Regions from separate parts of the Paenibacillus favisporus genome, predicted to be linked through region 2. Evidence: riboswitches for the same ligand, from Rfam matches in the RefSeq annotation. Region 2 holds a riboswitch; each other region holds the start of a gene.
What was found. Region 2 has a riboswitch for cyclic di-AMP ahead of ABID47_RS09980 (alpha/beta fold hydrolase). Riboswitches for the same ligand answer to the same signal wherever they lie in the genome.
Positions count from the first base shown of each region.

Region 1 (10,219 bases), on a different contig from region 2:
CCCGGCTGGGGCACGCTCAGCTTCGACTTCGGCAAACCCGAGGTCCGCTCGTTTCTGATTTCCAACGCGTTGTTCTGGCTGGATATGTTCCACATTGACGGGCTTCGGGTCGACGCGGTCACCAGCATGCTGCGGCTTGATTTCGAGAAGCAGGAAGGACAGTTCCAGCGCAACGAAAACGGTGGTCTCGAGAACACCGAGGCGATTGCTTTCCTGCAGCAGCTGAACACCGTGGTGTTCAGCTATTTCCCAAATACGCTGATGATGGCCGAAGAATCCAGCGCTTGGCCCGGGGTTACCGCGCCCGTGCACGAAGGCGGGCTGGGCTTTAATTACAAATGGAACATGGGCTGGATGAACGACACGCTGGATTATGTAGAAACGCCGTTTGACCAGCGGCCCGGGCGTCATCATCTGCTGACATTCCCGATTGCTTATGCTTATTCTGAGAATTATGCGCTGCCTTTATCCCATGATGAAGTTGTTCACGGCAAAAAATCGCTGCTCAGCAAAATGCCTGGGGATTACGGGCAGAAGTTCGCCGGACTGAGGCTGCTGCTTGGATACCAGATGACCCATCCCGGGAAAAAGCTGTTGTTCATGGGCGGGGAGTTTGGCCAGTTTATCGAATGGAAGGACCAGGAGCAGCTCGACTGGCTGCTGCTGGATTACGAGAGCCACCGCAGCATGCAGCGGTATACCGCGGAATTAAACCGGCTGTATCTGAACGAACCTGCGCTGTGGGAGCGGGATCATGAGCTTGAAGGGTACCAATGGATCACGCCGCATGACAACACGCAAAGCGTCATTTCGTACCTCAGAAAAGGGAAGAAAGCCGGTGACACCCTTGTCGTCATTATTAATTTTCAACCGGTGCGGCGTGAGCATTACCGCATCGGGATTGCCAAGGCCGGCGCGTACGTGCCTGTGTTCTGCAGCGAGGATTCCCGATATGGCGGAAGCGGCGAGTTTAGCGCCGAACCCGTGCAGACGGAGAAGATCCCTTGGCATGAACAAACGTGCAGTCTGGAATTAACGCTGCCGCCGCTCAGTATGCTGATATATAAAAGGGAGCAGCCTCGTACGAAAAAGGCGGTTCCGGGTAAAGAGAGTAAGCCAAGCAAGCGAAGTGCCGCGGCAAGGTCCGGCAAATCCGGTGAAACCAGCCGTGTGTCGGCGTCCAAAGGCAAGGAAGGGTTAGAAATGCCTACTGCAGAGACAAAGAAAAGATCGGGCAGAGGCACCGGAAGAAAACCGGTGACGGAAGACGGCCCGGGATCAATGAATAGGAGGCAGGAGAGATGAAAGTCATATTTGCAGCAGCGGAATCGACACCGTTTATTAAAACAGGGGGACTTGCCGATGTAATCGGCGCCCTGCCCAAAGCGCTCAAACGAAGCGGCGCGGATGTGCAGGTCATTTTGCCCAAACATAAAGGGATACCAAAGCAATTTAAGGATGAAATGCAGCATCTCACGGAAATAAAAGTGCCGGTCGGCTGGAGAAATCAATACTGCGGCATCGAAAAGCTCGTGTACGACGGCATTCCCGTATATTTTCTCGATAACGAATACTATTTCGGACGGGACGGCGTGTACGGATACATGGACGACGGCGAACGCTTCGCCTTTTTCAACCGGGCCGTGCTTGAAGTGCTTCCGCTGATCGGTTCCGAGCCGGACGTGCTCCACTGCCATGACTGGCATACGGCGCTTATTCCGGTGTTGCTGCAGGCGCACTACCGCCATAACGAGTACTACCAGCACATCCGTACCGTGTTTACGATACATAATTTGCTGTACCAGGGAATTTATCCTTACGAGGTACTTGGCGAACTGCTTGAGCTGGGGCACCAATATTTTACGCCAGAAGGCCTTGAGTTTTACGGAAACGTCAACTTTATGAAAGGCGGGATCGTCTACGCCGATCACGTGACGACAGTGAGTCCGACCTACGCCAGAGAGATTCAGACGGCCCACTACGGATATGGGCTGGAAGGGCTGCTGTATTCGCTCGGTGACCGGCTGAGCGGGATCGTAAACGGTGTGGATACGAAGAGCTACAATCCCGCTAACGATGCGAGCCTCTACGTAAAATACCGGTCGAACCTGGCGAAAAAGAGGGAAAACAAAGCGGGGCTCCAGCAGGAGCTCGGCTTGCCGGTTAAGCCGGACGTGCCGCTCATCGCAATGGTGACCCGGCTGGTGGAATCCAAGGGACTGGATCTCGTGACGCGAGTGCTGGACGAAATGCTGGATCACGACGGCTTCCAGTTCGTCTTGCTCGGCACGGGCGACTCCGCCTACGAGCATTGGTTCCGCGAAGCGGCAGGGCGGCATCCGGACAACATGTCGGCGCAGATCACGTTCAGCGACGCTCTGTCACGCAAAATATATGCAGGCAGCGACATGTTCCTCATGCCGTCGAAGTTCGAGCCATGCGGCATCAGCCAGCTGCTGGCGCTGCGGTACGGCAGCATCCCGATCGTTCGCGAGACCGGGGGGCTGAACGACACCGTGCAGTCTTACAATGAGTTTACGGGCGAGGGCAACGGTTTCAGCTTTACGGCGTTCAACGCCCACGATATGATGCATACGATCCGCCGTGCAGCTTCGTTTTACCAACAGCCGGAGCATTGGAGCAAAATCGTCAAGAACGCCTTTGCCGGGGATTACAGCTGGAACATGTCCGCCAAGGAGTATATGGACATTTATGAACGCGTCACCGTTTGAGCAACGGAGCTGGTACAGGCCGGCTCCGTGGTAATATCCACAGCCGCTAAGAATCCATTTGGAAAAAGCCTTCCGGAACTCCGGAAGGCTTTTCGTTATGAAGAAACCGATTTATTTGGTGAGATTTCGGTACAAAATCCGGTACCCGTAAGGGTCCAGACTGACGTTCATCGTTCCGTTCTGGGTAGGCACCTTTTCGCCTGATAAGGCGTCCTTCCAGTCGTTCGTAACCATCGGGTGGGACAGCACTTGCGGTTTGTCGGTGTTGTTCATCCAAATCGTGAAATGAACCCGGCTGTCCATGCGCTCGTAAATGATGTTGGGATTGCCCGGTTCCGCCTTCAAAAAGCGGAAGCGGCCTTCGCGGAGCGCCTTGTTTTTTTTGCGCAGACCGATGAGCAGCTTGTAAAAATCGTACAGCTCGCGGTCCTGCTTCTTCGGATCCCACTCCATGCATTTACGGCAGTCCGGATCGCCGCCTCCGGTGAGGCCCACCTCGTCGCCGTAGAAGATGCATGGCGTCCCCATGAACGTGAACAGGAAGACGACCGCCAGCTTCATCCGGCGCTTATCGTGCCCGACACGTGTCAAGAGGCGCGGTGTGTCATGGCTGCACAGCATGTTGAACACCACTTCGTTCGTCTGCTGCGGATAGCGCATCAGAATGGTGCCCATTTTGTTGGCGAACGTCAGTCCGTCCATGCCTCCGTTGAAAAACTCCAGCACCTTGTCGGCAAAAGGGTAGTTCATGACAGAGTCGAACTGATCTCCGACCAGCCAGGCCAAGGAATCGCTCCACACTTCCCCGACGATATATGCATCCGGATTGGCGTTTTTGACGACCATGCGGAAGTCCCGCCAAAAATGGTGGTCGACCTCGTTCGCCACGTCCAGCCTCCAGCCGTCCAGCTTGATTTCCTTGATCCAGTACTCGGCAACGTCCAGCAAATACTGCTTCACCTCGGGATTGGCCGTGTTGAACTTCGGCATATTGCCGAAGAAGCCGAACGTGTCATACGTGGCGATCCCGTTCTCAACCCGTGCCGGAAACTGGTTGATATGAAACCAATCGGCATATTTGGACTTTTCCCCATGCTTGAGGACGTCCTGGAACGGTGGAAACTGTTCGCTGCAGTGGTTGAACACGGCATCGAGCATGACGCGGATCCCTTTGCTGTGACAGGCTTCCACGACCTGCTTGAGCAGCTCGTTATCCCCAAAATGCGGATCAACCTGCTTATAATCGACGATGTCGTATTTATGGTTCGACGGCGACGTGAACAAAGGTGTGAAATATATCGCATTGATGCCCAGATCGAGTAGGTCGTCCAGATGATCCAGGACGCCCTGCAGGTCGCCGCCGAAGAAATTGTCCGTTGTCGGCTGTCCTCCCCAAGGCTGTGTCCCTTTCGGATCATTGCTTGGATCCCCGTTCGCAAAACGTTCGGGCATAATTTGGTAAAAAATAGCATCCTTTGCCCAATCCGGCACCTTAAACACGTCGATCTCATGTATGTAAGAAAATTCGTAATAGCCGCCCGTCGGCGCCGGACAATTTCGGTACAGCCCGTTGTCGAGCATGTAAATCGTTTCCTTGCCGGAAGTGATCCGGAACGCATAGCTAAGACGCTTGTATTTAGGCAGCACAGCAGCTTCCCAATAATCGAACATATCGTCGGTCGCGGCTTTTTCCATCGTAATTTCAAAATAGGTCGAATCCCAGTCGTATTTGTCTCCGGTCATCGCCACCACCGTATCCACGTCGTTTCGTTTGGTGCGGACACGCAGATGTATCGTCTTCGGATCGTATGCATAGGCCCATTTGTCCCGGGGGACATGGTATAAAGCTTCCAGCAGCATGACTACACCTCCACTAAATATCTAGCTATTTAATACCTCATTCCCGGAATGATGAACCATGGCTGCCGCCTTCATCTGACGTTTCGGTGAACTTTTTGCGTAGGAGTCCCCATTGCGTGTAATTACATAATAAGAAGAAGCTTTTCTTTCAAAGGGTGCAGGTTTTTGAAGGGATTTATGCATCGATATTAAGAAGGAGACGGGCTTTGAAATGGTAAATACATATTTATTCCGAAAAAGAGGGGGAGGTGACTAAAAGAAACAATAGAACTAGGAATAAATGGAATTAAAAAACTGTAATCCGCATTATTCTGGCTATTTTGAAATGTATTGACCACTGTATGAAAATGTCATTGCATAATCATGCATTTTTATTGTATGATTAGAACCGTGGTTTTTCGGGCTGGGCCGGATACGGATCATGCCTTTGAACAACAATAAGAATCATTGAAACGGACAGGAGAGATAGATATGAAAAGATGGGGTATTCTAACGGCATGCATTCTGCTGGCAGGCTCCCTGCTTGCCGGATGCGGAAGCAAACCTTCGACTGAGGGCGGCACGGCAGCGGGCGAACAGCCGGCCAGCGGCAAGACGATCGTGCTTGGAACAAGCGCGGACTTCCCGCCGTACGAATTTCATAAAATGGTGAACGGCAAGGACCAAATCGTCGGCTTCGATATCGAAATCGCCAAGGAAATCGCCAAAGACATGGGGGCGCAGCTTGAAGTCAAGGACATGAGCTTTGATGCGCTTCTCGGCGAGCTGTCCACCGGCCGCGTAGATTTTGTCATTTCGGGCCTTACACCAAACGAAGAACGAAAGAAACAAATCGATTTCTCGAACAACTACTATAAGGCGGAGCAGGCCGTTGTCGTCAGAGAGGCTGACAAAGACAAATACAGCACGATGAAAGCTCTGGAAGGAGCTTCGCTCGGCATTCAGAAGGGTTCCATCCAGGAGGACATCGCCAAGACGATTCCGGGGGCGAAGATCACCGGTCTGGGCAAAATTTCCGACATCGTGCTGCAGCTGAACTCGAGCCGCGTGGATGCCTCCATCATGGAGAAGCCGGTTGCCGAGGCATACATCAAGAACGTCAAAGGTCTGGTAATTGCGGATGCGGTTCCTGATTATAAGGAAGACGGCTACGCGATCGGGATCAAAAAAGGCAACACCGAGCTCGTGAACCAAATCAACAAAACGCTGGACCGTCTGAATTCCGAAAACAAGATTGAGCAGTACGTTGCCGAAGCGAGCGATTTGGCTGCACAGAAATAGAGGTTAAGCTGTCTGTTCTCATTTTATACATCGGATAAAATAGCGAAGCGAATTCGCTATTTTTTCTGTTCAATGATGGGTACCTTGTTTCAAAAATGTCCCGATCTGTTGTATACAGGGAAAGGATGGGACAGGCAGGTATGATGACAAAGGAGGTTCTTGGGTCTTTATGAATATATTCTCCGTTTTTTGGGAATACCGGACGTATTTTGCGACAGGTATCCAGTATACACTGCTCCTGGCGGCCATCGGCGTCATCTGCGGCTTCGTGCTGGGCATTATTATATCCTTGCTGCGGATGTCCCGCTTGTGGCTGCCGAAGCTGATCGGTTCGGTATGGGTGGAAGTTCTCCGCGGTACCCCGATGGTTGTTCAGCTGTTTATTATTCACTACGGTCTCGTGGCCTTCGGGGTCAAATTTACGCCAATCGAGTCCGGTGCAATTACGTTGTCCATTAACAGCTCCGCGTACCTTGCGGAAGTGTTCCGTGCCGGAATCCAGGGGGTGGACCGGGGCCAGTCGGAAGCGGCCCGTTCCCTCGGAATGACGCGCAGTATGACGATGCGGTACATCGTGCTGCCCCAAGCTGTAAAAAGCGTGCTGCCGGCCATCGGCAATGAGTTTATTACGATTATCAAGGAATCATCCATCGTATCGTTTATCGGCGTCACCGACTTGATGTACCAGTCGGGGGCTATCCAAGGAATTACGTATGATTACCTCAGTCCGCTGCTGGTCATTGCAGCCATCTACTTCATTATGACGTTTACCTTGTCCAAGCTGCTGGGGGCATTTGAAAGGAGGCTGAATACCGATGATCAGCGTTAAAGATTTGCGCAAATCGTTCGGCAAGCTGGAGATTCTGAAAGGGATCGACATCGACATCGCCAAAGGCGAGGTCGTCGTCGTGATCGGCCCCAGCGGCTCGGGAAAAAGTACCTTTCTCCGCTGTTTGAATCTGCTCGAAACCCCGACAGGGGGACAGATCACGTTTGAAGGCGAGCCGATTACGGACAAACGCCATAACATCAATGCCACACGCGAAAAAATGGGCATGGTGTTCCAGCATTTTAACCTGTTCCCGCATAAATCGGTGCTGCAGAACCTCATGCTGGCGCCGGTTAAGGTGAAAAAGCAGCCGCCGGCCGAGGCGGAACGGATTGCCCTTGACCTGCTGCGCACGGTCGGATTATCCGACAAGAAGGATGCGTATCCGTCCCAGCTGTCAGGCGGACAGAAGCAGCGGATCGCCATCGCACGGGCGCTGGCCATGCAGCCCCACGTCATGCTCTTTGACGAGCCGACTTCGGCGCTGGACCCGGAAATGGTCGGCGAAGTGCTGGAGGTCATGAAGAAGCTCGCGGAGGGCGGCATGACGATGGTAATCGTAACGCATGAAATGGGGTTTGCCCGGGAAGTCGGCGACCGGATCGTCTTTATGGACGGCGGACAAATCGTCGAGCAGGGGACGCCTGCAGAAGTGTTCGGTAACCCGCAAAACAGCCGTACGAAAGATTTTCTAAGCAAGGTCCTTTGACCAAGAGCCTGAATCTACAAATGATAAAGCCCTGGACGAGAATATTACTCATCCAGGGCTTTTTTTGTACCTTTTTATGAATAAATCGTTAAAATGAATGAAGATGTTGTAACTTTTTTGAAAGGAATTGAGCCGTTTCTCCCTTGCTTAAGTCAGCTAACAACTCTAAATAAAGCCTGATCATTCAAGGGTTTTGGATTGGTAACATTTTCATGCGCACAGGTTACAAAATTGTGATATATTTGTTGAGCCGAAACTTTTAAGGTAAAGTGCGGGGGATGTAATTTGTGTACATAGTACGCTTGGGGTGAATCGCACCAACAGGGCGTAGGGTTGTCTCCTCAATCCGAATCCGACAGCTAACTTCGCAGGCATCACGACTTAAGGAGGAACCATGAAAAGATTTAAAGGAATCAAGACACTTGCAGCCATCATCGGCATTTCTCTGGCGGTACAGACGGTACCCACGTTTGCGGACTCGGTCCATGTAGCGAAGGATGGAGACACCTTCTATACACTATCTAAACAATATGGCGTTAATTTGAATCAACTGATGAATGCAAATCCGAATGTACAAGCAACCAATATTTATCCGGGCCTGAAATTAAACGTTCCCGGAGCAAGCACAGCCAAGGCATTTGCCGCAGAGGACAGCGGCTCCATCATCACGGCCGCTTCCCTGAACGTCAACGGCGATGACAAAGTCGTGGAAGCATGGGGTAAAACCTTCGATTACTCCAAAACGCTGGACGTCCGAGCTACGGCATATTCTTCCTCAGCTAGCGAAAACGGCAAGTGGGGCGCAGTGGATTACTTCGGCAACCCGCTGAAGCTGGGTACGATCGCGGTTGACCCGTCCGTTATTCCATTGGGAACGAAAGTGCTCGTTACCGGTCACAGCTTCCCGGGCCTTCCGAAGAAAGCCTTCGTAGCGACAGCTAAGGATACCGGGAGCGCGATTAAGGGGAAACGCATCGACATTTTCGTACCGGGCAGCCCGGAAAGCGTCAGTGCCTTCGGATTCCAGGACGTTGAGCTGTACTTCATTAAATAGTTCAAGCTATTCATAACAACACGGAAAAACCGGCTTTTGTACGAAAGCCGGTTTTTTTGTACGCTCAGCGCGTTACTTGTCTTTTGGAACGTGAAGTAACCTCGGCAGCGTGACGAATGAATAGCCTTTATTTTTCAAGGTCCGAATAATGTCCGGAAGGGCATCGATCGTACCGCTGAGATTGGACGTGGTTCCGCCTCCCGCATGCTGAAGAATGATCGAGCCTTGCCCAACGGTGGACAGCACGTTGCGCTTGACCGCTTCCTTGCCGATTCCTTTCCAATCCAGCGAATCGACGTTCCAGTTTACGATTTTGTAGCCCTGCTGCTTGGCCCAGCGCAGTTGGCGTTCCGTGATGTCTCCATAAGGCGGCCTGATCAGCTTGGGCTTATAGCCGACGATGCCGTAAAGCGTGTTCTCCGTCCGCTTAATCTCGGCTACATATTCGTCCATCTCCAATTTGTGAAACACGGGATGATTATAGGAGTGGTTTCCGATCACATGTCCTTCACGGACGATGCGCTCGACCAGCTCGGGATGCTTCTTCGCCCGGCTGCCCATCACAAAAAAGGTGGCTTTAATATGATGGGCTTTGAGCACATCCAGGATCTGAGGAGTAAACCTGGGATCCGGCACGTCATCAAAGGTTAGGGCCACCTCTTTGACGCGCGGACCGTGAATTTTGAACGTTTCGGGATATTTTTTGATCAGCTGGCCGAGCGTGAGAATCTGCTGTTCCTTCCGCTTTTCTTTCGCCTCCCGGCTGCTGGTTTCCCGTGCAGGTTCGGAACCTGACGGATGTTCCGGGGGTTCACCGCCTTGAGCGGCGGCGGCCGGCCACCCGGACTGCCAAGGACAGATCAACATCAAGATCAGCATCAAGATCAGCAGGGAAGACAGCAATGTGCATAACAGCTTCTTTTTCATCCGTCTCGACTCCTTTCCACCGCGGACAAACAGCGAAAACATGATTATCCTTGTTATGTCCATAAGTTGATGCAATTATGTTGCTTTAAATCAGATGCTGGGCCACATTTTCATATCGTTCGGCAAAGCGTGTATAATAGAACTGATGGATTACGGTCGCTGCACATTGGCCGTAACCGCGAGGTATGGACAATGAGCGGCGGCGCTGCAATCATATAACCGTGTTGTCATATAGGCTTAATCACATACAACATAAAGGAGACACGAAGCAATGGCAGATCTATTTACACCTTATGTACTTAAAGGATTATCTCTGAAAAACCGGATTGTTATGCCTCCGATGTGCCAATATTCGGTACAGGCTGAGGACGGGATCCCTAACAATTGGCATTATGTCCATTATGTATCCCGCGCAGTCGGCGGAGCCGGATTGATTATCGTAGAGATGACGGGGGTTCACCCGGATGGACGGATTACGAACCGGGATACGGGAATATGGGATGACGGGCAGATCCCTGCTTACCGCAAAATCGTCGACGAAGTGCACGCCTATGGCGCAAGGATCGGCATCCAGCTGGGCCATGCCGGCCGCAAGGCGGAAGACGCGAACCCGCCTGTAGCTCCATCGGCCATCCGTTTTGACGAGAAATATAAAATTCCGAGAGCTTTGTCCACCGAAGAGGTCCAGAGTCTGGTTACCGCCTATGGGGAAGCGGCCCGGCGCGCGGTGGAAGCCGGCTTTGATACCGTGGAGATACACGGCGCTCACGGCTATTTAATCCATCAGTTCCATTCTCCGCTGACCAACCGAAGAGACGATGCGTATG
Region 1 covers NZ_JBEPLV010000001.1:930,332-940,550, forward strand. The annotation lists gene glgB (1,4-alpha-glucan branching protein GlgB) at 1-1,305, shown strand, start outside; gene glgA (glycogen synthase GlgA) at 1,302-2,732, shown strand; gene ABID47_RS04480 (alpha-glycosidase) at 2,844-4,592, opposite strand; gene ABID47_RS04485 (transporter substrate-binding domain-containing protein) at 5,064-5,873, shown strand; gene ABID47_RS04490 (amino acid ABC transporter permease) at 6,043-6,702, shown strand; gene ABID47_RS04495 (amino acid ABC transporter ATP-binding protein) at 6,689-7,411, shown strand; cyclic di-AMP (ydaO/yuaA leader) riboswitch at 7,650-7,802, shown strand; gene ABID47_RS04500 (3D domain-containing protein) at 7,806-8,465, shown strand; gene ABID47_RS04505 (polysaccharide deacetylase family protein) at 8,538-9,392, opposite strand; gene ABID47_RS04510 (NADH:flavin oxidoreductase/NADH oxidase) at 9,664-10,219, shown strand, end outside.
Region 1: it holds a riboswitch for cyclic di-AMP, as region 2 does, so the genes downstream of both, ABID47_RS04500 (3D domain-containing protein) here and ABID47_RS09980 (alpha/beta fold hydrolase) in region 2, are expected to answer to the same signal.

Region 2 (10,219 bases):
TGATGACGGGTTTGTGCTGACGCTGATGAAGGGCCGTGAGGTGCAGTACCCCAAAACGTTCCACGTCGGCTTTCCCCAGCAGACCGAGGAGCAGGTCGACCGCATCAACCAAAAGCTGCTGGAGGACGGATACGATGTCAAGCCTCCGCAGCATGCGCACGGGTATACGTTCTACGTCGAGGCACCGGGCGGGTTTACGGTCGAGGTCCTCTGCTAAAGCCTGCCCCCGTCCCGATCTATACTGCTAGCCGGCAGGCTGATGCTCCGTCATCGACGGCCCTTTCCTTACTCTGCCAAGGGAAGGGCTGTTTCCTTTTCCTTCGCCCGCTGCTTGTTTAGCACCTTCGCCGCCCCGGGCTTCGCAGCCAGCTGCTGAACCCCCGCCATGGCCAGCGTGACGGCCAGCAGCACCGGGATGAGCAGCGTATAGCTGTCGGCAGCGTCGTGGATCACGCCAAGCAGCATCGGTCCCATCGCGCCAATCACGTATCCCACCGATTGGGTCATGGCCGACCAGGCCGTCGCCTGCTGAGCATCGCCTACCGCTTCGATCGGCATCATCAGATTGACCGGGAACAGCACGCCGGGGCCGATGCCGATCAGAATCGCCGCCAGCCACGGCGTCACGGACATCCAGAGCATCAGGAAGCCGGCGGCCATCGACAGTGCGCCCAGCGCCAGCCAGAAGCGTCGGGAAGGCAGACGCCGGAGCAAGTGCGGAAACAGGAGGCCGACGGGGATCTGCGTCAGGGAGAACAGGACAAGCATGTTGGCCGCATAGGCTTTGGCGTATCCCATATGTTCCACGACCGGCGGCAGCCAAGCCGTGACAGAAAAGAACAGAACAGCGAGCAGGCCAAAGGACAGCGTGAGACCCCATGCTTTGGCGCTGTTCCAGGGAAGTCCGGCCGCCCTTGCCGAGCGCTCCGCACGGGCAGGCCGACGGGTATAACGGAGAACCGACCACCACCATACCGGCAGGGCGACGGCAGCGAGGATAGCCCAAACCGCCAGCGATTCCTGCCACGAATGGGCCCGGACCGATAAAGGCAGGGACAATCCCGATGCGAGCGCGGCTCCGACCGCCATGGAGACGGTATAGAGCGAAATCATGACGGGCACCTTGGCGGGAAAATGCTGCTTAATGAACCCGGACAGCAGCGGTCCTGCCGCAGCAATCCCGAGCCCGGCCAGGACGGTGGTCAGCAGCAGGTACGCCGACGATCCGGTGAACCATCTCAGCACCGTACCGGCGCCGATGACCGCAATCGACCAGCCGATGACGCGCTCCAGCCCGGCACGCTGGCCCAGTTTGACCGCAAAAGCCGGAAATATCCCCATGCACAGCACCGGAATGGACGTAAGCAGACTTGCCGACAACGCGCTCATGCCCAAATCCCGCTGGATGGCTTGCAGCATGGGCGAGATGGAATTCATTGCGGGCCGCAAATTTAAAGAGGCCAAAATGAAGGCGACAGCCATCATGAACAGTGAAGGTTTTCTCATTATTTCTCTCTCCCTCAGATCGATTTGATCACATCTTAATGGGAGATGGATCATTTATCAATTATATTGAAATTATAATAATAATTTGTTATACAAATGATAAACCCGTGTTTTCACGGCACTCTAGGGTTTACTGCCACTTCGGTGCGCCGCGATCTATCGTTCATGAACAGGAGGAATTAACATGGAACTGAGACAACTGGAGTATTTCGTGGCCGTTTGCGAGGAGCTGCATTTTACGAGGGCCGCAGATAAGCTCGGCATCTCCCAGCCGAATTTAAGCCTGCAGATTAAGGCATTGGAGGAGGAGGTCGGTATGCCTCTGTTTGACCGGATCGGCAAACGGATTGCGGTGACCGATGCGGGCTCGGTCCTGCTTAAGCAGGCAAGGGGAATTTTTCAAAATTTGCAGAACGCCAAGCTGGAGATCGGCGAGCTTCGCCATCATCAGGGCGGTACGCTCGGCGTCGGCGTGCTTCCTTCCGAGCTCGATTTCCGCCTGACCCCAATGTTCATCGATTTCCGCAACCGGTATCCGAACGTCCGGCTCAAGATCGTCTCAGCCGTCGATGTGGCAGGCCTCGTCCTTAGTACGGAAATCGATATCGGTATCTCGCTCAAGCCGCTTTACGACAACCGGCTGGTGGTCCGGTCCCTGCCCCGGGAGGAGTACGGCGTGGTGGTATCTGCCGAACACGAGCTGGCCGGCAGGGAGTCGGTCTCCCTGACTGAACTGAACGGCCTGCCGATCATTATGTATCCCAAGGGGTTCTGGGGAAGGGAGCTCGTCGAGCAATACTGCCGGAAGCACGGGTTTAACCTGGACATCGTCGTGGAAACGACGTCCAACCCTTCGCTCTTCCGCTTTGTCAGAGAAAACATGGGAGTTACCGTTCAAACGCCTACGCTCGTCGAAGCCATCGGCGATCCGAAGCTGCGGTTCCTCCCCATCCATGATGATCCGCCCTACAGGGAAATGAGCATCATTTACCGGGCGGATAAATATTTGGGCCATGCTGCGCAGGCTTTTATTCATCTTGCCGAGGAGCGCCTCAAATCATAGTGCGAGTTAGAGGCGTGCAGCATGGCCGGCAATCGGCCCAATTTTGACCCTTGGGAGTTTATATGTATCTTTCCTGGATCACATTATAATGGTGGATTTCATGTCCGGTCAGAATATACGCCCAAGCGGCGGCGGTGGATTCATAACCGTTCACGACACCTCTGCGGGTCCAGGCCTCGTCCGGAATGCTCCGCAGCAGCGTCAGCGTGGAGCGGCGAACGGCGGCGAAATCCTCGAGAAGCTCGGCGATGGAGAAACGGTCGAAGGCTGCGCCTTCCATCAGCACTTCCTCGTCATAGCCGGTCAAAGGCGTGGTGTCCCCCCTGGCGATGCGGAGCAGCCTGTAGCACATGATGCGCTCATTATCCGTAATATGGCCGAGCACCTCTTTCAAGCTCCATTTGCCTGGCGCATAGCGGTAATTCCCCTTTTCTTCCGTCAGTGCAGAATAAAACGCGGTCGTCCGGTTCAGAGACCCGTTCAGAATCTCCTCGAGGTTCCCCTCAGGTACGAGGGAGACATACTTGGCGAAACCTTCGTTGTAGTCTTCCTTCGTCGGGCGCAGAATCATCGGTATCCATCCTTTCGTTTTGTAAAATGTTCAAGCAATGGGCGTGCCGTTGCCGACAGGCACATCAGGGGCCAGCAGCACCACATCGCCCTCTTCCGGAACTCCGCCGAGAACGAGCACTTCCGATTCATATCCGGCAATCCGCCGCACGGGAAAATTAACGACGGCGGCCACCTGGCGGCCGACCAGCTGCTCCGGGGTATACCTTCTCGTAATCTGGGCCGAGGAACGTTTGACTCCAAGCTCCCCGAAATCAATGCTCAGCTTGATCGCCGGCTTGCGCGCCTCCGGAAAAGGCTCCGCCTTGACCACCGTTCCGATGCGGATGTCCAGCTTCATCAAATCTTCGATGGTTGCCACAACTTTTCCTCCTTCTTATGCCATGATTGTATCTCTCCATTATATCCCTGCCTGTCAATGGCACAAGCACTTTCACCAACCTAAAAAAAAGGCTGCACACCGCAGCCCAGATTCCCATAACGTATTTTATCGATATAGCCGCAACTAACAAATTAGCCATATGCCTAACTTTCAAGTGTGCCTTTTCATTGATTGCAAAAATCAATCGTTCATCCTCAAATACGACATTTAATGACGTATTACTTTAGTATGATGAAATAAATAACTGCGAAGGAGTAGATGAACTTGAAGAGACTCGCTGGGAAAATCGCTCTCGTAACCGGAGGAAGCCGGGGAGCAGGACGTGGGATTGCCGTTGAGCTTGGGAAAGCCGGAGCAGTAGTTTATGTATCCGGAAGAAGTTTACGAGGTACGACTACACACGGTTTTCCAGGCAGTATCGATGAAACTGTGGAGGAGATTCGAAGTCATGGCGGAGAGGCGTACGCATGTCGTTGCGATCATACCCGTGATGAGGATACACAAGCTTTGATCGAGAGAATCCGACAGGAACAAGGACGGCTTCATATCCTAGTGAATAACGTCTGGGGACTGCATGACTTGGAAGTGAATTTACAATCCAAACCATTCTGGGAATATCCGCTGAACATGTGGGATGCTATGTTTCAGAATGGAGTACGCCCACAAATAGCGACAAACCATTATGCGATCCCGCTTATGCAAGAAGCTGATTCTGGATTGATCGTACATACCACATTTCAGGATCAGGATAAGTATTTAGGAACTTTCTATTATGACCTCGCCAAGAATACCATTAACCGCTCAGTGCTCGGATTAGCTCAGGATCTCAAAAGCACTGAAATAACCGTGGTAGCGGTCTCCCCTGGCTGGATGAGAACAGAACTGGTATTAAGGAACTTCGGTACAGATGAAGCTCATTGGAAGGAGGTTGAGGCTTTGAAACACACGGAGTCGCCGTATTACGTAGGGCGAGCGGTGTCAGCCCTAGCTGGGGATGATGAAGTGAAACTGAAAAACGGACTGGTACTACAGGTTGGTGATCTTGCCCAGGAGTACGGATTCACCGATATTGATGGACGGTTCATCCCTCCCTTTTTAATATAATCAGTTAATCAGTCTCATTGAAAAAACGAACTCGCTAGAGCTGAGTTAACCGCCTTCTTATCGGGCGGTTAACTTGCTACCTAATACAGCGAGTAGATCGTTTGGTTAGGGCCAGTGTGACTCAAGATGCGATTTTCTTTCCAGGAGGCAAATCCCATGACCGCGGGCTATCCTCCATAGGCTTCCCGGGTCCGGTAAATATGCTGGTCCATCAAAAAGTCCAGCAGCATGCGGTTGAATGCATGGGGCTGGCATAAATGGGTCGGGTACATCGCATCCTCGATCGTCGCCAGCTGCACATGCCGGAACAGGGTGGCCGCCCGCTGCATTTGCTTGACGAACCACTCGCTTTGGCTGCCTGCGACGCACAGTACAGGCATCGGCAGCCGTGCCAAATTGGCGGGCATCTCCATACGCAGCAGCTCCATGCGCTGCTTGATCGACTCTGTCGGCCGCTTGTGGTACAGCTCCTTGCGCAGGATGCTGTAGACCGGTCTCCACCGGTTATACGTCACCCGCAGCGACCGGAGGAAAAACTCCGCAGGCAAATAATAAGACAGCCAACTGCACGCCTCGCAAATATTCAGCAAATGGTTCTTTTTCCCGAAGCATCCCGCGAAGTAGCTGTCTACGAGTACCAGAGCGCTGACCCGGTCCGGATGAAGGGCGGCAAACGTCTGGGCGAGCACGCTTCCGCTGGAACAGCCGACAAGCGTCGCCTGCGAAATATGCAGCTTATTGAGCAGCTCGCACAGATCGCTGCACTGGGTTTCCATAATGTGCCCGACCTCCACGTCAAGCTTCCCCGAATTGCCGTAACCGCGGAGGTCCAGCACGATTACCTTCGCCCGCTTGCTGAAATATTCGACTTGGGGCTCAAACATATGATGGGACGACAAATGCCCGTGAATGAACACGATGGGCGTGCCGCTGCCGTGAATTTCATAATATAACGTGGTTCCGTTTACTTGTATCTGGGGCACTTCATGTTCTCCTCTCTCCCAAATAACCTGTTTTCTCTGTTTGTACAAAATCGCGGGCGCCGCCCGCTTGGGAATCCATGCTTCTCCTTTTTTAAACAACAAAAAAGAAGCACCGGAAAGAGGACACTCTTCCATGCTTCCAAATCCAAGGCTGAATAAGCCTTGCCATCTGCATGAATAACAGCTGCCTCTCTTAATACGCTTGCGTGGTTAGCTGACGGATTCGGGCCAAAGAGTAGCCCTACTCATCACTTTCGAGATTCACCCCATATGGCCGCAGCGAATGCTGCAGACACGACCGGTTCCCCCGCTTTCCGCCCTCCGGCGGAAATTCAGCGAATAGACATATTCCATGTACACGTTTCATCCTTCAAAATGAGCGCACAGAAAAACACAGAGCAGATACCCTGTGTTGATGCGTCAAATCACAGTTTCCTCCGCTCTCAACTACGCTTACGAGGTTAGCTGACGGATTCGGGCCGTGAGAGTAGCCCTACGAAAACAGGCGTTATCCTGCCTCCGATTCACCCCTGCAAGCCGCAAGCCCCAGCATAAAGCTCCGTGGGACGAGGACTGCGATTGGTTCCCCCGCTTTTCATCGGAAAATTCAGCGTTCATCAAGTCGCAAATCTTACTCTATTGGATGATGAAATGAATATACGCCTGGGACGGCGAACTGTAAAGCAGGGAAACGATACGATTCCCTGCTTTATTTGGGGATCTGATGGGAAAACGGGTCCTAATCCGTAGGAATCATTGTTTTACGGCCTTTCCTACCGCTTTCCTTAGCTTTGCTGGATAACTGAAGGCGGGAAACCATTCAAATGGCTGAACCCGCCCATTGGATCGGAAAATAATGCCGGAATAGGGCTGAAGCCGCTAGGATGAAAAAAAGGGGCTTTTTGCCGGAATTTTGGACATTGCGCTGGAAAGATGCTGGTTTTGATCCGAAAAATCCGCCTCGTCTTCTTGCCAAAGATATCCCTTGGACGTATGATGCGGATAGTTTACCAATCGGACACATGTATGGAACCCTACTGGCCGTCACGATCCGGAACAAGACGGCAGGGAGTATCCATGAAATCACGATCAAGGAGGATGTCACGATGAACCGGGCTTTGATCTCTACCATCGAACTGTTTGAAATCGATCTTCCAAGGTACCAGCACCACAACCTGGGCTGGCTGGAAAACTGCCGGATCGGCATTATGAAGCTGCCTTACTCGGGAGAGGAAGGGCTTGCCGAGGGCCTGCTGTGCTCAGGCAAGCAAACTTTCGACCTGGTACAGTGGGGCTGCTGCCTGCGTTATATTTGCGGCCTGACGCTGGAAGAGGCCATCACCGCGACGGCCATGCACATTCTGAAGCAGCCGGACCACAATCAATACCCGCTCGCGCTGATGGCGCTGCTTGATGTCAGATCACGCCTGGAGCAGCATACCGCGCGCACAGCAGCCGAACACATGGGAAGATCCCTTGATGCCGGCCTTCTCGAGCTGAACCTTACGGCTTACGCCGAAGGAGCCGCAGCATCGCTGCGCATCGGGGGAGGAACGTCGCTTGCGACCTCCGGCCTGACGGCTGACCTTGATACGGAAGTCCGGGCGAACGCTCCCGTCAACCGCCTCCCGCTGCTCGGCCCGGAGTTCCCGACGGATACCCGCGCCTTGATCCGCCGCTCCTCGGCATATCTGTCCCTGTTCGGCGCCAGCACAAAGAACCGCCACCCCGGATAATCCCCGAGTGGCGGTTTTTTTGTGCTGCCTGCGCGGGCGGCTACAGCGCCTGCTCCTCGCTGCGAAGCTGCACCAGCGCTTTTCGCTGCCAGGCTTTGCTCCTCCAGCGGACCCAGAGCAGGATGCCCCGCAGCCATTCGTCGGCAATAAACGCCGCCCAGATGCCGTACAGGCCGTATCCCCAATGGATGCCGAGCAGATAAGTCAGCGGCACGCTGAAGAGCCAGGTCACCGTGATGGACACGATCATGGCGGACCGGGCGTCGCCGGCGGCCTGCAGCGACCGTTCCAGGATGACGTTGAAATTGCGCCCCGGCTCCAGCAGAAAGCTCAGCAGCAGCAAGGCCGCTCCCATCGCGATAATGTCCGGGTCGGTCGTGAACAGCTTCATCAGCGGCTGCCGGAACAGCGTCAGCACGGCGACGGCCGCCAGCGTGATCAGCTCGCTGCGGATCAGATTCCGGATCACCTGCTTGTAAGCCTCTTCCCTCTGGCCTGCGCCGACCAGCTGCCCGACGATGATCTGCCCGCCCCGGCCCAGCGAGACGGCCAGAATCATGACGAAGAACATGATGTTCTGCGTGTAAATTTTCGTTGCCAGCACGCTGGCCCCAAGCGACGAAATAAAGGCCGTGGTCACAAACTGGTTGGCGGAGTACGACAAGGACACGGCCGAGGACGGCACCCCGACGCGAAGTACCTTCCCGATATGCTCACGGCTCCACACGAACAGGTCGTTCCAGCGGATGTAGACGCCCGCCGCCTTGCGGAGCAGCACCAGATTGACGGCCAGACCGACGCACTGGGCAAAGGCGGTAGATATCGCCACACCGACGACGCCCAGCTTAGGAAAGCCTCCAGGGCCGTAAATAAACAGGTAATTGCCGAAAATATTCAGCACGTTCATGCCGATCGTGACGACCATCGTCTGCCGGGTTAATCCGTGAGACTGGATCATGGCTGTGACGGCGGTCAACAGGGCCTGAATGACCAGGGCGCCCCCGGCGACGAGCAAATACTTCTCCGCCTGCCCGAACAGCGAAGGATCGAGGTCGAATATCCGCAGCAGCGGCCCGCTGAGCATCATGACGATGACGCTCACGACCAGGCCGAACAGGAAGTTCAGCGCCAGCGAGGACCCGGCCAGCCGGCCGATCTCATGCTGCCTGCGGGCACCCAAATACTGCGAGATGACAACCGCGGAGCCGAGCGCCACGAAATTGAACATCAGCACGGCAAACATGATGATCTGGTTCGCGACGCCGACCGCAGCAACCGCGCCGTCGGACACCTTGCTCAGCATGAACGTGTCCGATGTCCTGAGAAACATTTGAAGGGCCGATTCCACAAATATCGGCCACGTAATCGCAAGCAGCGACAGCTTGCTAACGGGGTTGTCTCCCGCGATGGATCTGGACATTACAGGCTGTAAGCCTCCCGGATCTTGGCGATGCCAAGCTTCGCAGTCTCCAGGGCGGTCAACCCGCCGTAGCTGTCCATAAACAGCTCCAGCGACAGATAGCCCTCATATCCCGCATCCGCCAGCGTTCTGGCGAGCGCTCCGGACGGAGCGATGCCGTCTCCCGGAAATACCCGGTGGGCGTCCTGGATCTCGGAGCGGGACGGCGCCGCCGGATAATCGTTCACATGGACGATGCCGATCCGGTTCCCAGGCAAGCCTTCAAGGTCCCGAAGCTCGCTGCCGCCGGTATACATGTGGAACGGATCGATAAGAATTTTGGCGTCCGCCACCCCGCTGGCTTGAGCGACGTAAATCGCATCCTTCAGGCAGTTCAGCCGGGCCGCTTTTCCCCAAAATTCAAGATAGGGCTCTATGCCGATCCGGCGGGCCAACTCGGCCAGCTTGGCAAAGGAAGCGGCAAATTCGTCCAGCGTGACGTGGGCAACCTGTCCGAAGGGGGGCGCCGCCACCGCGAGACAGCCCAGCTCCGCCAGCATCTCCATTTCCTTCTCCGCTTGATCGAAGCCGCGCTGTCTCGCTTCAGGGTCACGGTCGGCCCAAGCCCAGAAGGCGATGGCGTTCGCCACCTTCAGTCCATGATCTTCGATATACCGTCTAAGCTCCTGCAGCTCGCCGCCCTCTGCAAGGTAAGCTTCAATGTCCCGTACCCACAGCTCGATGCCCTCATAGCCTGCTTCCGCCGCCACGCGGACCTGCTCTTTGACGCCGAGTCCGTAAGGCAGGAGTGTAGATGTATTCAATGACAATTTGAAAGGAAACAAGCTTGATCTCCTTCTTTCCGTAAGTAGTTAAGGGGTAAATGGCACCCTTCTCTGCTCGGCATGGCTCTGCATGCCCAGCTCGATGACACGAATCGCCATCCGGGCCTGCTCGGGCTTTACGTCAAGCTCTGACACACCATGGATAGCTTCCGCCACGTTGCGGTAATAGGCGTCGTAGCATCCCGGAATCGTCTTCAGACGCCCCGTAAACTGCAGGCCGTCCCGGTTTGCCACGAGGCTTCCCCACATCTCCTGCGGCTCTTCGCCCCATCCGGGCGATCCCGGCAGCCTGCCGGCCTTCAGCAGATTTTCCTGAGGATCTTCTCCATACTTGACAAACGAACCCTCCGTCCCGTACAACCGGTATCTTGGAGCCGGATCCCGGGCAAGCAGGGTCGATTTTACCGACACCTTCAGCCCATCCGGATACCCCAGCGATACGTCAAAATAGTCCGGGGCCAGCGTCCGCTCCCGCTGCGTCCGCACCTCTGCCTGCACGCTGTCCGGAAGCCCGAACAGCGTCAGCGCCTGGTCGATCAGGTGGACGCCCAGGTCATAGAACGTCCCGGACCCTTCGGCCCCCGCATCCCGCCAGCGGCTGGGGTCGGCATTCGGGCTGAACCGGTCCCAG
Region 2 covers NZ_JBEPLV010000002.1:411,375-421,593, reverse strand. The annotation lists gene ABID47_RS10010 (VOC family protein) at 1-217, shown strand, start outside; gene ABID47_RS10005 (MFS transporter) at 286-1,506, opposite strand; gene ABID47_RS10000 (LysR family transcriptional regulator) at 1,691-2,569, shown strand; gene ABID47_RS09995 (DinB family protein) at 2,628-3,140, opposite strand; gene csaA (chaperone CsaA) at 3,171-3,500, opposite strand; gene ABID47_RS09985 (SDR family NAD(P)-dependent oxidoreductase) at 3,780-4,625, shown strand; gene ABID47_RS09980 (alpha/beta fold hydrolase) at 4,793-5,608, opposite strand; cyclic di-AMP (ydaO/yuaA leader) riboswitch at 5,792-5,956, opposite strand; cyclic di-AMP (ydaO/yuaA leader) riboswitch at 6,044-6,231, opposite strand; gene ABID47_RS09975 (hypothetical protein) at 6,493-7,344, shown strand; gene ABID47_RS09970 (MATE family efflux transporter) at 7,385-8,764, opposite strand; gene ABID47_RS09965 (sugar phosphate isomerase/epimerase family protein) at 8,764-9,588, opposite strand; gene ABID47_RS09960 (oxidoreductase) at 9,616-10,219, opposite strand, start outside.

Region 3 (10,219 bases), on a different contig from region 2:
GCATCTCGATCCTGAACCTGATGTCAGAGCTGAACCGCAAGCTGGACATCGCCATCATCTATATTACGCACGACCTGGCAACGGCCCGCTACATCGCCGGAAGGGGCCGCATGGCCGTCATGTACCTCGGACGCGTAATGGAGCTTGGCGGGGTCAACGATGTCCTCAGCCATCCGAAGCACCCTTATTTGCAGGCGCTGCTGTCCGCCGTTCCGACGCCCGATCCCGAAATCGCCAAAGCGATGGCGGAGCTGCCACTGCGCAGCCTGGAGATGCCGAACGCGGCCAAACCGCCGACTGGCTGCCGCTTCCATCCGCGGTGCCCGATGGCCACGGACCGCTGCTCCTCGGAAGAGCCCCAGCTCCGCTTGGTGGGCTCGGAGCAGACGGCTTGTCATTACGCGGAGGAGGCGCATGAGCTGTGGCAGCGCAAGATGGCTGACATCGGCGCCATCAAAAGCGTGTGATGGGCGACTTCGGAGCACTGTCCAGAATCGTTCTTTCAATGTCACTAGTCCTGCTGCTGCTCTGTTTCGTCTCCCTGACGGCGGTAAAGCCAGGCACAGGGCCGTATGTAGTGGTTGTTCTGTCGGTCTGGATCAATATCATTCTCTCCGGCTGCATTATTCTCGTTTCCGTCTGGCGGAAAATGCGGGATGCCAAGCGCCGCAGGTTGGAAGAGGCTCAGGAGCCGGAAGGAAAATGAAATCCGGTTGAACAGGTGGATATGTAATGATTAATGGCATGAATTAATTACCGAATCACCCTTAAAAAGCACGATTCCCGTTGTGGGGAGCGTGCTTTTCGGTTTCATAGGCACGATGTTAAAGGAAAAAGAAGATGTTACCATTTTTATTTAATCACATTAATTATAAACATCATTAATAAATGTCCATCCCCGTCATGACCCGGCAGAGTCTTGCCCCGCATATACAGGTTAATATCAAGTTGAAATCCTATTTAACTGATCCTTCAGAAGTATCCGCGTCCAACAATGTAAAATTTCTATTTCGCATCGGGTCAAACCCCGTAACTCTTGCCCGTATACTCACGTCGTTAATATAAACACACGTATATTCAAGCCGTAGAGGGAAGGAGCAGGAAGTTGGAAAAGGAAAGCAGACGGCTTCTTTTTATACTGATCAGTGCAATGTCTGTTACAGCCTTGGTCGTACTGGTGATTTTGAGTGCAGGCCTTTTTTTGGACCGAAACCTGCGCTCAAGTACGTTGCAGGAGGCGAGGGTGCTTCTTCGAAGCGAGCTTCGTTTTCCTGATGAAGATCAGATTCGCTCGGTCCAGGTGTATGACGATAAATTTATGGAGCCAGAGATTCGAATCCGTTACCCGAATGGATTACGCTTGTCCGTCACCCGGCTGCGTAGTCCGTCCCCTTATCCGGTTCTGTCACACCAGAAAGCCGTTCCATCCACGAAGGAGCTTCGCGATGACCAAACGGAGAAAGTGGTGTATCGTTTCGTGAAGGATGATTTTCTGTATACGCTGCACGGGGACGTCCCGGAGCAGGTTATTTCGGACACGGTCCTGCAGATCTTCAGAAACGAGTGAACAGGGGCGGATTGATTATAGGAGCTATGCACCACTCGCGCCGGTTAGCGGCGGTCTTTCGGCTGGCCTTAGTCCCCTTGGAGGGGGAAAATGGTCCAGTTTTGGTTTGCATCCCCATATTCACTGCCCAACCCAAGACGAATATAAGGTATATTGGGAAGAAGCGGATCTTATATCTTCACAGCTCTTGTCACGACAGCCCCTCAGAATCAGGGTGATGCCATGAAGGAGGAGATTGAAACGGATACGATCTGGAACATCCGAAACGGAATCAGGGATATCGCCGAAGGGGTGTATCGGTGGGTGCAGGAAACGCTCCGGCGCCTCCCCTGGCTCAAAACCTTATATACGATATGGTGCTGGATATCCCTTTTGTTTTTTATCCTGGGCCTGTTCCTGTACCGGGATTCACGCACGATGCTCGTCCAGTATTTATGGTCTTTTTATGTCATGCTGCAGTTTTGGTTTCTTTGCCGGAGCAAAACATTTACCTGGAAGCAGGCGGCCATGTTTATGCTGCTGGGCATCTTTCTCGTCATCCCGGTCACGGCGCTGACGCTGCTCGCGGCTCACGGCTTGTTTGGCGGGGATACGCGGGACACCTGGTCCCAGGCCGTCTTGACCCCGATCTTCGAGGAAGTGTGGAAGCTGCTGCCGCTCGGTCTGTTTCTGCTTTTTTCACGGCGCGCCTCTTCCATGAGCCTTGCCGATTATACACTGGCCGGAGCCGGGGCGGGCGTGGGCTTTCAATTGATGGAAGAGCTGACGCGACGCTGGCTGAACTCTGGCATCATCGGACGGACGTACGGCTACAGTGTGACGATGCTTGGAGGGGAGACGATCCATTGGGATTTTTGGACGCTGTTCCCCGGCCGGTTTGAAGAAAGCATCTTTCCGACCATCATGTCGGTCAGTCATCCCGTGCACACCGGCATGATAACCTTAGGGCTCGGTTTAGCCGTGCGTTTGCGCAAGCGGCTGAGCGACGCCATCTTCGCCCTGCCGGCACTGCTGCTCGTCTGGTCAATCATCGATCACGCCGCTTATAACGGTCAGGGATCACTGCCGGACTGGTTTATGAAAATCAGCGACCTGACCGGCAGCGGATACCGGACGAAAGGCGTGTTCCTCCTGATGCTGGTGATTGGGCTCGTCCTGGATTACGTCTCGTTGAATCGGGTGAAAAGCCGGCTGCCGAGAATGGAAGGCGAAGGATGGATCAACCCGGTGTCAGAGCTGTGGTATATGCTGGAGTCTCTCTTGACCCGCAGGGAACGGCTGGCGAGCGTCATGTCCTGGACCCGGGAGCGCAGGGAGCTGGGCTTCTCGCTCCTATACGGCAACCAGGAAGCCGCCGCGCTGCAGGGTGACCTGCAGACGAGGATGCTGAAGCACTTCCGTGCCGCCGCCGGTGTAACCGCGCTCCTTCTGGTGGTCGCCGGGCTGGTGGGCTTCGCCGCTTATTTCCAGGCGCACGTCCATCCCGCCGACCCGGCTTGCTTCTCATGCATGTTCGATTCGCTGCAGAACTGGTGGGACCGCCTCGGTTTCTGGGAAAAAAGCGCCATCGTGCTCGGAGCGTTCGCTTTGTCGTTAATGTTCGTCAGCTTCTGGCCGGCACTCGGTATTGCCTTAACAGCAGCGAGCATACCGGCGAGCGGCCACGAAATCGCTAAGGATATCCGCGATCCGAAAAGGCTGCTCACCCCCGAAAATGCGATCTCTACGCTGCTTGCGCTGGCGCTGAGCCGTGTTCCGTTCGGCAGGCTGGCCGAACGCTTCGGTAAGAAAGGCGGCAGCAGGCTGAAGGATTGGTTGGAGAAGCTGCTTAAACGGCGAAAGGAGCCGAAGCCGGAACCCGACCTGCCCAAGAAGCCGCATAAGCCGGATGGGGAGGATCCTCCGCCAAAGAAAGAGAAAGATCCCGAGGAGCAGCCGCCGAAGAACGATGCAGACGATTATGTGCATTGGAGCAAAGCGAAGTACCGCGGGGTAGAGCTCCACGATGCCAAGAACGGAGCGCTTGGGGAGTTTGACGGCGTCGATCTGGAGAAGGGCATCTTCTATGAAGCCAAGTCGGCGCAAGGGCTCGACCGCATCCATCCAAAAACGGGCAAGCCGCAGCAGACGCCGCAGCAATTTACAGATAAGCAGTTGTACCAGAAAACGAAGGTGCGGATCAACAACCTGATGCAGAAGGCGGTTGGGACGCGAACAACGCCTGACGGAACGACGGAGATCCCGACGCTGGAGCAAATCAAAGGAATCCGGCATTTCGAGTTTCAGCTGGACGGGGACTCGCCGGCGTTACGGGCAGCCGCGGAGAACAGCTTGAACAAGCTGCGTCAAGAATTCCCGGATTATACATTCAACATTCGATTTGGGGTGAAATAACATGTCAATCAGCGCAATTATCGTGGACCCGGAAGACGAATTTGAACGGTCCTTTATGCTGCCGGTGGCGACGGAATCCTTTTTCCAGAAATACTGGGTGCCGGCGGTGGAAGAGTTGAACTTGCAGTGGGTCGCGCTTTTCCAGGACGGTACGGACGTTGAGTCCGAGGACATCCCAGCTGTCTTGGGCGAAGTGTCCCAGCTTAAAGAATGGGCGCGAAGCCACATGCATGGGGATGACCTCGACCACATGTTACGCAGACTCGAGCTGCTCGAGACGGAACTGCCGAAAGCGTACAGGCGCCGCGGTGCGGTTGTCTACATCGGTTAGCATTGGTGAATAATAGATGATTCTAATCTCATACGAGGTGATTGCGATCAAGTCCGGGTTACACAGACACCGGGCTTGATTGCTTTTATCCGCGCTACGTGATGAAAAGGGAAAGGGGAGAGCGAAGTGAGGCAGTCTTATCGAATGGACGAAGGGGCTTTTGTGCATCACTTGAACGAAGCTTACGGAATCGCTGCCCGGAGGCTTATTTTTATCCCTTATGGAGATTCAGCCTATTCTTACCGGGTGGAGGGAGAAAACGGAACGCGATACTATATGAAACTGTTTGACCATAGCAATGACAGCCACCGCCAAGGCATCCTTCGGTGCAGCCGTTATGTGCCGTTTATGTGGGAATTGCATCAGACCGGCCGCTTTGTGGAGCTGCCCTGTCCGTTTCGAACCTTAAGCGGTGCTTTCCTGCTTTCCCTCTCCGATTGCACAGCGGTGCTGTTTCAATTTATCGAAGGGGAGACCTGGGCTGAAGCTTACCCGTTTTCCAAGCATAACTTGGAGCGTATTGGACGACTGGCTGCGCGGATTCGGAAGTTGATTCCCTTTACTGCCACATCCGGCCTTTCGAGTGAAACGTATGATGTCTCCTTCTCCGAACATTTGATCCAATGCCTGGAGCAGCTTGAGCATCTTCAGCCCGGTGCAAGTCCCGCTAGCCAGCTGCTGCGTGAGCTTGTTATCCCTCAGCAAACGCGCATAACCGAGCTGCTGCACCAGATAACAGGGGTTCGTGAACGTCTCGTGCTTGACCCGCCCCCCAATGTGCTCTGCCACGGTGATCTGTGGGGAGGGAATCTGATGGAGACCGCGGACGGCCGGCTGGTCGTTCTGGATTGGGAAGCAGCCATGCTTGCGCCACCAGAGCTGGATATCGTGGGGTATATCGGGGACGGACTGGGTCATTTTCTCACAGGGTATGAGCAGGAACTAGGACAACAGATGGAGCTGAACCCGGATTTGCTGCGTTATTATGCATACCGCCATCATTTGAGAAACCTGACCCATTGGTGCATGAATATTTTGCATCGCGACCTGGAGCCGGACCAGCTGGATAACGACCTCGAAATGGTCCGGCATCACTGCTTGAACCGCTTGGAGAACGTAGAGGCTTCACTGAGGAATGCGGCGGATCGAAATATTTAGAAGCCTGATATGAATTTAATAGCGTAAACAAGCGATATGCACAGCTACAGCCAGAAATTAATAGATTACCGCCTTTGTAAGCGTTGACATGAAGTTCTTTTGAATTTTTTCATACGTATCTCAAACCGTTTGCTTCTTTACAGCAGGCATCCGGAAGGAGTAAGATTCAATTCGTAATCGTGAACTTGTGAACCTGAAACGTAATACTCCTTGATCGCTGAATTCTGAAATCAGGAGCGGGGGAACCAAAGGGAGGAAGTTAAGCCTTCGTCCCAGGGGTGAATCACTTGATGTTCATTTATTAAGTGTAGGGATACTTTCGGTCCCGAATCCGTCAGCTAACCTCGTAAGCGTTTTGAAAGAGGGATTTGTCGTGCGCGTAAAGCCACGGGAAGGTCCAGCTTTCCTGCGGCTTTTTTTGTTGTGCCCAAAAAGGGTTGAGCACGTGTCTAACGGGTACATCATGAGCATTTCAACTCTAACACTGGCGGTGACAAACATTTATGGCAGCATTGAAAAGACTTCTGATTGGACGGCCGCTGAAGTCTACCGAATTGGGAGAACAAAAACTGAACAAGAAAAAAGCTTTGGCCATTCTATCCTCCGATGCGCTGTCGTCCGTAGCGTATGGGCCGGAGCAAATTTTGCTGGTTCTTGTCACAATCAGCACGGCGGCGTTCTGGTATTCGATACCGATCGGAATCGGCGTATTGATTTTGCTGGCTGCACTCATTTTATCCTACCGGCAGATCATCTTCGCTTATCCGCATGGCGGCGGCGCTTACGTCGTCTCCAAACAGAATCTGGGAATCTATCCCGGGCTGGTGGCCGGCGGATCGCTGCTGGTAGATTACATTTTGACTGTTGCGGTCAGCGTTTCGGCTGGCACGGACGCGCTGACTTCGGCGTTTCCGGCGCTGCACGAGCATACGGTGGGGATTGCCGTCACCTTCGTCATCCTCATTACGCTGCTGAATTTGCGGGGCGTCACCGAGTCGGCCTCCATCCTGGCTTATCCGGTGTATCTGTTCGCCTTCGCGCTGTTCATCTTGATCGGCGTCGGTATGTACAACATCGTGACCGGTCACGTTTCACCGCATTTGCATACGCCGGTCGGGACGCCGGTGGCGGGGATCAGCCTGTTCCTGCTCTTAAAAGCTTTTGCTTCGGGCAGCTCCGCCCTGACCGGGGTCGAAGCGATCTCGAACGCCATTCCGAACTTCAAAGATCCGGCCCCGAACAATGCGGCGAAAACCTTGATGGCAATGGGGATTCTGCTGGCTGTACTCTTCTCGGGCATCGTATTTCTTGCTTATTATTTGGGCATATCCCCAAATTCCCAGGAGACGGTCGTATCTCAGATTGCCAATCAGACGTTCGGACGGAATTTTATGTACTTTTTCATCCAGGGCACGACGGCACTGATCTTGATCCTGGCGGCCAATACCGGATATTCGGCGTTTCCGCTGCTGGCGGTCAATTTAGCCAAAGACCGGTTTATTCCCCGGATGTTTACCGTCCGTGGCGACCGATTGGGATATTCGAACGGAATCATCATTCTTGGGCTACTGTCCATCGTGCTGATCGTCGCCTTCCACGGACAGACGGAACATTTGATCCCACTATACGCGGTAGGGGTATTTATCCCTTTCACGCTCTCGCAAACGGGAATGATCGTCAAGTGGATCCGGGAAAAACCGCAGGGTTGGGTGACGAAGCTCGTGATCAATACGATCGGCGCGCTGATCAGCTTCACGGTGTCGGTGATGTTCTTCGCAACCAAGTTTGCGCAGATCTGGCCGGTACTGATCTTTTTGCCGCTGATCGTGTATCTGATCCACCGGATCAAGAAGCATTATGAGGCGGTTGGCGAGCAGCTGCGGCTGTCGACGTGTGAGCCGGCGGTACCGATTGAAGGCAATGTGATCATTCTCCCCGTTTCGGGCATAACGCATGTCGTGGAGCATTCCCTGAATTATGCGAAGTCACTGGCGGCGGATCAGATCATTGCGGTATATATTCCGTTTGAACGTGAAGAGGAGAACCGGTTTGAGGAAAAATGGCAAAAATGGCGGCCCGACGTGCGCCTTGTGACGCTGCATTCTCCGTACCGGAGCATCATTCATCCGCTTAGCAAATTTATCGATACGGTGCACCGGAAAGCGAGCGAATCCAACTACCAGGTCACGGTGATCATTCCGCAGTTTATTCCAAAGAAAAGCTGGCACAATCTGCTGCACAACCAGACGAGCTTGATGATTCGGACTTATCTTTTATTCCGCAAAGATGTTGTTGTGACGACGGTACCGTATCATTTAAAAAAATAGCGATTCAGATGGTTCAAACCATTCGTAATCAGGCCCCGGCATCTGTGCCGGCGGTCTTTTTTTGCGTAAATGCAGCGGATATATATGAAGGGAAAGGGTAATCCCGTGGGAATAATGGCTTGAGCGTAATGGCTTATGAGTAAGGGCTTATGAGTAAGGGCTTATTTCCTGCAGAGTAGGGGATGCCTTTTTTCATGATGTGTCTGGAGTCGAGGCAATATCGCAACAAACGGTATGTCACTCGCGTCTAATCATCGTACCTAGAACAGCAACAGGAGTGGAGCAGATGAATGTAAAACTGATGACGATATTCGGTGCCGTACTCGGTTCTGTGCTCGTATGGGCAGGAAGCACAGCTGCGGAAGAACGATTTATTGATCTGCAGCACTCGAAGTGGGCGGAAGACGGCATCACCTATATGGCCGAACGGGGAACCGTCGCCGGATATGGCAATGGGAAATTTATGCCTGAAAGGCAAGTCACAAGAGCGCAGGCCGTTACTTTCATGGTGCGGGAACTTTATCCGCAGGAGCTGCAGCAAGAAGCGGACGGCGGCATGGCCTATACAGATGTGCCTAAGAACCATCCTTTTTATCTTGAAATTGCCATCGCCGCAAAACATGGGCTGGCCAGCGGATTTCCTGACAGCACATTCCATCCGGATGCACCGATGAGCCGTGCCGAAACGGCGGCGTTTCTTACACGGGCCTATTCACTCGTAAAAGGCCAGCACCCCGTAACATTGACGGATACAGCAAAGCATTGGGCGGCAGCGCCTATTCTCATGATGAGCTCCAACGGATTGATCGGCGGATATTCGGATGGCACCTTTCGTCCGGACCGATCTGTGACGCGAGCGGAGTTTGCCGTATTTATGTCACGGGTCATTCGCTTCGAACGTCAAGGAGCCATTCAGGCACAGGATTGGGATAAGCTGATGTCGTACATGACCGTAAGCGAGCAGGTCGGCCAAATGCTCATGCCTGACATCAGGCAATGGAACGGGCAAGTGACGACTACGGTCAATGAAGGGGTCAAACGCAGCGTTCATGATCAGGATTTGGGCGGACTTATTCTTTTCGATAAAAATATCGTAGACGTTCGGCAGGTCACCACTCTGACGCATGATCTGCAGATGGAGGCAGGCGACATTCCGCTGTTCCTTGGCATCGACCAGGAAGGCGGGGTCGTTAAACGAATCCCCGGAGGTACGAATCTGCCGGGTCAAATGGCGCTGGGTGCAACTGGAGATACAACGCTCGCCGAAGCGGCCGGACGGCTGACCGGGGAGGAGTTGAAGGCGCTCGGGCTGCAGGTCAATTTTGCGCCGGTGCTCGACATTAACAGCAATCCGGATAATCCGATTATCGGAATGCGGTCGTTTAGCTCGAATCCGGATTTGGTGACACGAATGGGTCTTGCCGAGATCCAAGGACTTCGGCAATCGGGAGTGATCGCGGCGGTCAAGCATTTTCCCGGCCATGGGGATACGGTTGTAGACTCCCATTTGGGAATGCCGGTGCTTTCGCATGATCGGGAGCGGCTCGATGCGGTGGAGCTCAAACCGTTCCGGTCTGCCATCGATAACGGAGTAGAGATGATCATGACCGCACATATAGCGTTTCCAGCTGTAGATAACGATCACGTCACATCGCTCAAGGACGGAAGCAGCGTGCCGATTCCTGCTACGTTATCCAAGAAGGTACTGACCGGATTGCTCCGGGGGGAGCTTGGATACAAAGGCGTCATCATTTCCGATGCCTTCACGATGAATGCGATCGCGGAGCATTTTGGCGAAAATCAAGCTGTGGTACGTGCCGTTTCCGCAGGTGTGGATATCATCCTCATGCCGCAAGATCCGGCAACCGCGCACCAAACGCTGGTGAACGCAGTGAAGAGCGGGGAGATACCGATCGAAACCATCCATTCATCAGTGAAACGGATTTTGGAGCTGAAAGCGAAATACGGTTTGTTTGACCGCAGCGAAAGCCTTACGCAGCAATTGGCCGCGCTTAATGGTGTCATTGGTTCCGAGAAGCATCGTACAGTGGAGCGGGAAATCGCAGAGCGAGCGGTCACCTTGTTAGCCGGCCGTGACGGTGCGCAGCCGGATCAAATTCGTCAAGGCGATCGGGTTGCGATTGTCGCAGCCGATGAGGAGCAGGTGAAGCAGCTCGAGAGACAGCTGAAGCAAACTGCAAATAACCTATCGCTGAAAACAGTAACAGCCCTAGTCGGGCAAGGAAAAACGAATGAGGCGCTTCAGGCGGTGGATCAAGCGGATTACGTCATCCTGGCTTCATATCAGTTCCGTAACGTGGCCAGTCAGTTTGGCTGGGCCGATGATCAAACGTTGATCGATGAGATGAACAAACGTAACAAGCGTTATACGCTGTTATCGCTGGGCAATCCGTATGAGAAGATTTACATTCAGAACATCCG
Region 3 covers NZ_JBEPLV010000001.1:1,660,035-1,670,253, reverse strand. The annotation lists gene ABID47_RS07770 (ABC transporter ATP-binding protein) at 1-467, shown strand, start outside; gene ABID47_RS07765 (hypothetical protein) at 506-706, shown strand; gene ABID47_RS07760 (hypothetical protein) at 1,244-1,567, shown strand; gene ABID47_RS07755 (PrsW family glutamic-type intramembrane protease) at 1,790-3,961, shown strand; gene ABID47_RS07750 (hypothetical protein) at 3,963-4,292, shown strand; gene ABID47_RS07745 (phosphotransferase enzyme family protein) at 4,419-5,450, shown strand; cyclic di-AMP (ydaO/yuaA leader) riboswitch at 5,656-5,819, shown strand; gene ABID47_RS07740 (APC family permease) at 5,954-7,777, shown strand; gene ABID47_RS07735 (glycoside hydrolase family 3 N-terminal domain-containing protein) at 8,064-10,219, shown strand, end outside.
Region 3: it holds a riboswitch for cyclic di-AMP, as region 2 does, so the genes downstream of both, ABID47_RS07740 (APC family permease) here and ABID47_RS09980 (alpha/beta fold hydrolase) in region 2, are expected to answer to the same signal.